2 regions of the Virgibacillus salinus genome follow, and region 2 is predicted to be linked to the other one. Evidence: a T-box and tRNA genes for the amino acid it is inferred to sense, from the RefSeq annotation. Region 2 holds a T-box; the other holds one or more tRNA genes.
What was found. The T-box of region 2 lies ahead of BLS02_RS07660 (valine--tRNA ligase). A T-box ahead of a tRNA ligase gene usually reads a tRNA of that ligase, here a tRNA-Val.

Region 1: it has a tRNA-Val gene. The T-box ahead of BLS02_RS07660 (valine--tRNA ligase) is inferred to sense a tRNA for this amino acid. The anticodon was not compared.

The regions. Positions count from the first base shown of each region.
Region 1 is NZ_FNKD01000004.1:382-4,868, reverse strand. It holds gene mvk (mevalonate kinase) at 1-833, opposite strand, end outside; gene BLS02_RS15625 (hydroxymethylglutaryl-CoA reductase, degradative) at 830-2,119, opposite strand; tRNA gene BLS02_RS15620 (tRNA-Lys) at 2,323-2,395, opposite strand; tRNA gene BLS02_RS15615 (tRNA-Gln) at 2,440-2,510, opposite strand; tRNA gene BLS02_RS15610 (tRNA-Tyr) at 2,526-2,610, opposite strand; tRNA gene BLS02_RS15605 (tRNA-Thr) at 2,649-2,724, opposite strand; tRNA gene BLS02_RS15600 (tRNA-Val) at 2,734-2,809, opposite strand; tRNA gene BLS02_RS15595 (tRNA-Glu) at 2,866-2,940, opposite strand; gene BLS02_RS15590 (YwaF family protein) at 3,127-3,855, shown strand; gene BLS02_RS19045 (hypothetical protein) at 3,877-4,047, opposite strand; tRNA gene BLS02_RS15585 (tRNA-Thr) at 4,286-4,358, opposite strand; tRNA gene BLS02_RS15580 (tRNA-Asn) at 4,366-4,440, opposite strand.
Region 2 is NZ_FNKD01000002.1:177,084-181,570, forward strand. It holds gene BLS02_RS07650 (protein kinase family protein) at 1-710, shown strand, start outside; gene BLS02_RS07655 (hypothetical protein) at 707-895, opposite strand; T-box leader at 1,013-1,241, shown strand; gene BLS02_RS07660 (valine--tRNA ligase) at 1,299-3,944, shown strand; gene BLS02_RS07665 (ATP-grasp domain-containing protein) at 3,961-4,487, opposite strand, start outside.

The sequences.
Region 1 (4,487 bases), on a different contig from region 2:
GTTAATTTGGCACCTAAGGCACCTTCCTGGCGCGCAAAGTAGATTAACCTGTTCAGGCCCGCATCGCTTACACCTAGTGCTTCCAGTTCTTTTTGTGCTTCATTTAACATCTGTCCTAATAAATGCTTGCTCGCACTCTCAAGCGCATGTCTTGCACGATGCGTAATTTCACCAATACGGTCAAGCTTGGCCTGTATTCTTCTTGGAGCTGATTTGAACAAGTTTGCAACTGATTCAACAGCTAAACGTGTATCACCCATTCTGCCTGAATCGGCAACAATGAAGTGAAAATCACCCTTAGGTTCGATAAAATCAGATGGCAGTTCCTTCTCAAACCAGACCGGAAAGTCCGAAGTAATAGTTAGTGTATCGATACCACTAGGCACACCATGAGCATACGTTTCCGAAATGTTAGCTAAGGTCAGAAGTTCATCTTCTTCATAGTCCTGATTGTTATAGGCAAATAATGATCTCACTACCGCAATAGCCACTGAAGCACTTGATCCAAGTCCTTTTCCGGGTGGTATAGATGATTTAATCCGTATCAAAAGATCCTCACATGGTAACTGAAGATAATTTAAGGTTGCCTTAATACAATTTGCAAGCCCCTCCAGCGACTCTGGAGCAGATTCAAGCGGACCATGGTAAAAAGTACTATCAATCTTTACCGATCCTGGAACATAATCAATCACTGATTCCACCCCTACTAACGGGAAAGGAAGCGCAATAGCAGGTTGTCCGTGTACAACTGCATGTTCCCCGATTAAGATCAATTTACTATGAGCTATACCTATAGCTGTTTGTTCTGAAGTTGTTGCTTTTTCTGCACTCATTTTATATATTCTTCCACCATTTCTTTAGCTTTTCCAACACGGATTTCTTTTTCGTCTACTAGTCGTTCAGCAATGATATCAATCATCTCCCCTGTAGCTCCTGCTGCTATGGCAACAGAACGAGAATGTAAAGCCATATGACCTTTCTGAATACCATCGGTTGCTAAGGCTTTTAGTGCACCAAGGTTTTGTGCAAGTCCAACAGAAACTATAACTTGTGCAAGCTCCTGTGCTGAATCAACGTCTAAGATTTTATATGCAAGTTTAGAAATTGGGTGAACATGGGTCGAACCACCTACAGTCCCGACAGACATAGGGAGTTCTATTTCACCAACTAAATTTCCACCCTCATCCTTCGACCATTCTGTCATCGAACTATATTTCCCAAACCTCGCTGCGTGTGCATGGGCCCCAGCTTCAACAGCACGCCAGTCATTACCAGTTGCAATAACGATTGGATCAATCCCATTCATTATTCCTTTATTGTGGGTAACAGCGCGGTAGGGGTCAGATGCGGCAAACTCATAGGCATGAATAACTCCATCACGTACTTCTTCGCCTGTATAACCGTCTGTTTGTAATAATTCAGGAGGAATAACGCAACGCGCTCGTGCAAGACAACGATCAGGATAATTGGAAAGGATTCGTAAATATACTTTCCCTTCCGTAATGGTCTCAACTGTCGGTGCAAGTGACTCAACCATTGTGTTAATGATATTTGCCCCCATTGCGTCACAAGTATTTATATATACGTGAAGGATAAGCATTTGACCATATTTTGAGTCTGATTCTTCATTTAATACTCTAACTTCTAGATCCTCTGCACCGCCGCCCCTAGCCACTAAACTGGGGTATGCAGCATTAGCATCAGCAATCAATGCATCTTTTTCCTTTAAAACAGCCTCTTTTGCTGCTTTAAAATCTGGACAGCCTACTACTTGAATTTGACCAATCATAACGCGATCTGTCGCCTCTGTAGTAAATCCACCAGCATTTCTGACAGTTTTTGCAATGTAGCTTGCCGAAGCAACAACAGATGGTTCTTCAATTGCCATTGGTATTACATATTCATTCCCATTAATTAAAAAATTCAATCCCAATCCTAATGGAAGCGGAAAAGTCCCGACTACGTTTTCTATCATTTTATCCGCTGTATCAGTTGGAAGAGGCTCATTTGAAAACAAATAACCTTTCTCTTCATCAGTGAACGTATCCATCGTAGTCAACAACTGTCTGCGTTCCTCCACAGTCATATTGTAAAAACCAGGAAATCTAGAAGTTTTCATACCATCTCATCCTTTTAACTAGCATAATTTATATATGTTAAATTTTTCGTTTTTTAGTTAATGAATAAATTACTGTATCTATTATGTAAAAAAACAGTACAAAATGCAAATAAACAAGGTTGTTGGTAATCATAACGACCTTGTTTATCTGCTATTATAATATGTGTTATGTATTTACGCTAGTGTTTTTTCATATAAATTGATGAGCCATGGAGGATTCGAACCTCCGACCCTCTGATTAAAAGTCAGATGCTCTGCCAGCTGAGCTAATGGCTCATGTCATAAGTATTGCCCGAAAAACCTCATAAAATAAAAAAAGGCTGGGCTACCAGGATTCGAACCTAGGATCACGGGATCAAAACCCGATGCCTTACCGCTTGGCTATAGCCCAATTAAATATATATTATGGTGGAGGGGGAGAGATTCGAACTCCCGAACCCTGAGGGAGCGGATTTACAGTCCGCCGCGTTTAGCCACTTCGCTACCCCTCCATATTTTAACTACATTACTATAAAATATACATAAAAAATGGTGCCGGCCAGAGGAATTGAACCCCCAACCTACTGATTACAAGTCAGTTGCTCTGCCAATTGAGCTAGACCGGCATATATTAATGGTGGAGGATGCAGGGCTCGAACCTGCGACCCCCTGCTTGTAAGGCAGGTGCTCTCCCAGCTGAGCTAATCCTCCTATGTTCAGGATGTACTAGTACTTGGTTTACATGTGTTCCTAATTGCTTTAAATAATGGTGACCCGTACGGGATTCGAACCCGTGTTACCGCCGTGAAAGGGCGGTGTCTTAACCACTTGACCAACGGGCCTTACAATGGTTTTATGTAAGAAAGAAATTATACTTTTTTACATGCTAAAAAAAACTTGTCATAAACCGACGAATTTTATTATATACAGATTCAGCATCTTTGTAAAGGGAAAATAAGAAATTTTTATTTTCAAATACTTTCAATACACATATAATGTAATTATAGATATCATTTTGGGGGTATTTCATGTGGTATTGGCTAACTTTGGGTGGTGAACCATTTATTACGTTTGGCACAAGTCACATTATTATGCTACTTATATATTTCATAGGAATCGTAATATTTATTTTATTTCTAAAAAAAATCTTATCTAACACAACTTTATACAATATAATACGTTGGATCTTATTTAGCCTATTAATTTTATCAGAAGTATCCTATCAAACATGGACAGCTGTAAATGGAATATGGAGCTTGCGTGAGCACACACCATTACACCTTTGCGGAATTGCAGGTATAACAGGTGCAATTGCATTAGTTACTCACAATAGGAAGCTTATACAAATCACTTTTTTTATTGGTCTTATTCCTGCTTTACTGGCACTAGTTACTCCAGAACTGCCATATGATGTTCCACACTATCGCTTTTGGAAGTTTTTTATACATCATACTGCCATTTCATGGGCAAGTATTTTTCTAGTAGCAACCAATTCCTTAAAGATCAATTTTAAATCATTACTTGAAACTTTTGGCTACCTATTATTGTATGCTATTATAATTGGCTTCTTTATTAATCCATTTTTAGATTCCAATTACCTGTACCTTTCCCATACACCTACAGCTACCACACCACTTGACATGCTTGGCAGTGGTATTTGGTATTATATTAACCTTTGTGTGTTAGCATTTATTGCCTTCTTTGTTCAGCTACAGATTTATAAATTACTTAAACGTGAAAAATCAACACTCAAATAGCTTTGTGTGTTGATTTTTCAGTTAGGAATACATAATAGCTACTACCCAAACAATTACAATTACCGGTAACGAGGTATACAAAGATTGCCAGATCTTCATATTATGTTTTTTGATCAAAAAATACGCCACAAGCACTTCCGCTATAGTTACTACAATTGCTAAAATTAAAAGCAATGATAAACCACTTCCCATTTTAAAACCACCTATCTAATTATTTACTATAACAATTATATACAAAATTAGAAAACTTGGCCTATAGACAAGCCTTAGTTGCAATTGCAAAGAACAACTGCACTAGTACGTCTGAACTTCGGAGCTAGACGTGGCTGATTCGGTAATCCAATTATCCATAGCAAAATTTATAGTTTCTTAAACAATGAAAAAAGCGTTTAAACCTTATCGAGGGTTTAAACGCTTCTATCTAACTAAGAGCTTCCAAGCGGACTTGAACCGCTGACCCCCACCTTACCATGGTGGTGCTCTACCGGCTGAGCTATGGAAGCATTAAAATGGCTCCACAGGTAGGAATCGAACCTACGACCGATCGGTTAACAGCCGATTGCTCTACCGCTGAGCTACTGTGGAATAATCTATATAACCTTATGTATTGTGCTCATCGGGCTAAAAAATTA
Region 2 (4,487 bases):
AATTAATTAAAAATTTATATAATGCAATTGGGGAAATACATGTTAAGACAAAGCGAACACAATTTATTCAGACCGACACATTAATCAGCAAATTCACCGATTACCAGAAGTACGTCGCGGAACTATATAAAAGAGAGTTGTACTTTGTTGAGTTGTTTGAAAAATATAAATTTATGTCACCATTTGAATTATTAGTTTGTACGCATTTTCGGATTATGGACAACGTTCTCACGGTGTTAAATAATTGCATTGACTTATTTATAAGTCAAATGCAGAATGATAAAGAGTGGAATTATAGCCTATGTCATGGGAATTTAAACCTAGAGCATATACTTCATCACAATGATACGTATATACTAAATTGGGAAAAAGCAAATTATGATAATGCTATTGTGGATTTGTCGATTTTACTAAAACAACTTGTGCGCAACTATGACCAATCGTCGTCACAATTAACTGATTCATTTTCAGCATATACCAACAACAATATACTGAAAAAAAGCGAACTGTATTTACTCGCGATTTATTTATTGAATCCATACCCTTACATAAAGAAAATTCAAGATTATATTGACAATCCATCGAACGATACGATGATTAATCAAGTAAAGGAGCTGCAGTATACTTCCCGCCAGCTGTCGTTTGGCTTGAAATGGTTCGAGTTTGTGGAAAAGGAAACATCAGTTAAAGATAATAATAAAGAAATTTAAATCCATTCCAGATAGAATGCGATAAATATTCCAACTAATATGCCAAGTAGAAATACGTCAAATGAAGTTGGAAATAACATTGTCCGGATTAATTGAAATATTAGAATCGGTAAAGTTACTCGTTCAATAACAATAATGCTGTTTCTCGCCCATGGGGGCAGTTTGTATCGGTAATATCTCGCCACTCTTATCACCTCATATGTGTTTTTTTAATATAATATGTATATATAGTGTTGTTTTGTGCAATTCATATAATAATAGTTGATTTTATTTTCAGTAACCGATAAAATGAATAATAATATGTAAATGTGATGATAGGGAAGAGTACGAGATAATTACCTAATAGAGAGGGAATGTATGGTGAAAAATTCCCAGGAATATTATTTTGGAAGGTCGCCCTTGATGCAGCTTCTTTGAAATAATGCAGTAGAAGAGAGCCGGTTGTTAGCCGTTATCAACGAATCAAGTGCACAAGTTTAACTGCTTGTGAACGAAGGTGGTACCACGGAATATATCCTTTTCGTCCTTTATTGGATGGAGAGGATTTTTTTGTTTTATTTTACTAAATAAAAGAGGGAGGATTTAATGATGAGTGAAGAGGGTAAAACAACGATGTCATCGAAGTACAATCCACAGGAAATTGAAAAAGACCGGTATCATTTTTGGGTGAATGGTAAGTTCTTTGAAGCAACTGGGGATGAAGATAAGGAACCATTTACAATTGTTATTCCGCCGCCTAACGTAACTGGTAAGCTACATTTAGGTCATGCATGGGATACGACGATGCAGGATACAATTTCAAGAATGAAGCGGATGCAGGGCTTTGATGTACTATGGCTTCCAGGAATGGACCATGCAGGTATTGCAACACAGGCGAAGGTTGAGGCTAAATTGAAAGAACAGGGTAAAAATCGCTATGATTTAGGCCGCGAAAAGTTTCTTGATACTGTTTGGGATTGGAAAGAGGAATATGCTGACTTCATCCGTGCCCAATGGGAAAAGTTAGGCTTGGGACTTGATTATTCACGCGAGCGATTTACAATGGATGAAGGCTTATCAGACGCAGTACGTGAAGTGTTTGTAACGTTGTATAAAAAAAATCTTATCTATCGTGGCGAATATATTATCAATTGGGATCCTAATACCAAAACAGCACTTTCTGATATTGAAGTTATCTATGAAGAAGTTCAGGGGAAATTTTATCATATGCGTTATCCAATTAAGGATAGTGCTGAAACGATTGAAATTGCAACAACTCGACCAGAAACAATGCTTGGGGATACAGCAATAGCCGTACATCCAAGTGACAATCGATACAGTCATTTAATCGGTAAGAAGGTAGTATTGCCAATAGTTGGACGTGAAATAGAAATTGTGGCTGACGAATATGTTGACATGGAGTTAGGTTCAGGTGCTGTCAAAATAACACCTGCACATGATCCAAACGATTTTGAAATTGGGAATCGTCATGATTTAGAACGGGTACTCGTGATGCATGAAGACGGCTCAATGAATGAAAATGCTGGTAAATATGAAGGACTTGATCGCTTTGAATGTCGTAAACAAATCGTTAAAGACTTACAGGACCAGGGTGTGCTTTTTAATATTGAGGAACGCATACACCAGGTAGGCCATTCAGAACGAAGCGGCGCAGTTGTTGAACCATATTTATCAACACAATGGTTCGTAAATATGCAGCCATTGGCGGACGAAGCAATTGAACTGCAACAACGTGATGAAAAAGTTAACTTTGTTCCAAATCGATTTGAACGCACCTATCTGCACTGGATGGAGAACATTCGTGATTGGTGTATTTCGAGACAATTATGGTGGGGACATCGAATTCCTGCATGGTACCATAAGGAAACAAATGAACTGTATGTTGGAAAAGAGGCACCTGCTGATATCGAAAATTGGGAGCAGGACAATGATGTCCTTGATACGTGGTTTTCCTCAGCATTATGGCCGTTTTCAACAATGGGCTGGCCTGATCTGGATGCAGAAGATTTTAAGCGCCACTTTCCGACAGATGTATTGGTGACTGGTTATGATATTATTTTCTTCTGGGTTGCACGTATGATATTCCAATCGAAAGAATTTACAGATCAAAGACCATTTAAAGATGTACTGATTCATGGTTTGATTCGTGATGCCGATGGTCTCAAAATGAGTAAATCACTTGGCAATGGTGTAGATCCAATGGACGTTATTGAACAATATGGTGCAGATTCACTGCGTTATTTTCTGTTGACTGGTTCAACACCTGGCCAGGATTTACGATTCCATTGGGAAAAAGTTGAGGCAACATGGAATTTTGCAAACAAAGTATGGAACGCATCACGATTTTCGCTTATGAATATGGAAGGTTTCACATATGAGGATGTTGATTTAAATGGTGAAAAGTCATTAGCAGATAAATGGATATTAACTCGGTTAAACGAAACGATCGAACAAGTTACCAAAAATACAAATAAATATGAGTTTGGTGAAGCCGGACGTCATTTATACAATTTCATCTGGGATGAGCTTTGTGATTGGTATATTGAAATGGCTAAACTGCCGCTGTACGGTGATGACGAGAGTGAGAAACGAATGACTCAATCTGTTCTTGCGTATGTATTAGATCAGACGATGCGCATGCTTCATCCGTATATGCCATTTATAACAGAAGAAATTTGGCAGCAACTTCCACATCAGGGAGACTCAATTACAGTTGCTGCATGGCCAGAAGCGAAATCGGAATTTCATAATGAAACAGCATCGAAGGAAATGAAAAGACTCGTTTCAATAATTAAGTCCGTTCGTAACATTCGGGCAGAAGTTGATACACCAATGTCCAAACAAATTAAATTGTTAATCCAGGCGGAAAATGAAGCAACTGTTTCAGAACTGGAAAACAACCGTAATTACTTGGAACGTTTTTGTAATCCAAGTGAATTAAAAATCAGTACAAAGGTTGATGTTCCGGAAAAAGCAATGTCAGCTGTTGTAACAGGTGCAGAGCTGTTTCTTCCACTGGAAGGGTTGATTGACTTTGATAAAGAAATTAAACGTTTGGAGAAAGAACTGGATAAGTGGACGAAAGAAGTAGTAAGGGTTCAGAAAAAACTTTCGAATGAAGGATTTCTAAATAAAGCTCCACAAGCTGTTGTAGATGAGGAAAAACAAAAAGAGCAGGATTATTTGGAAAAACAAGCAAAAGTCAAAGCACGTTTAAATGAGTTAAATTCATAAATAATTTGGAGCGGAATCATGAATTTCCGCTCTCTTTAATATGGGTTATATATTTATTTAGTATGTTTATATCAGAGACAGAACTGAGTGTTCTGGAGCCAACAACATCCTCAATTTCATTTAAAAGGAGTTTGCCATTCGTATCAAGTAAGAAATCAATTCCAACCATTCCAAAATCAAAGGAATCAAGTATCTTGTTTAGTACGGTTATCTCATGTCGATCCAATGAATACCATTTAGCCGATCCGCCTAATTTATAGTTTGACCTAAAATCACTGTTACTTTCCCGCATAACAGATCCAACAATTTGATTACCGACAACAAACACCCTTACATCTTTACCTAACTGCACATTTTTAGTTGATTGAATAATGAGTTCAGGTGCAGAAATATCGTCAGCAATACATCTCTCCCATTGTTGCTCATCCTCGATCAAATGTACTTGCCTGCCACCTCTGCCGTTTACCCCCTTAACAACAAATGGAAATGGAATGATTGGCAATTGTACGCAGTTCTTTTTCTTAATAAAAATAGTATCGACCA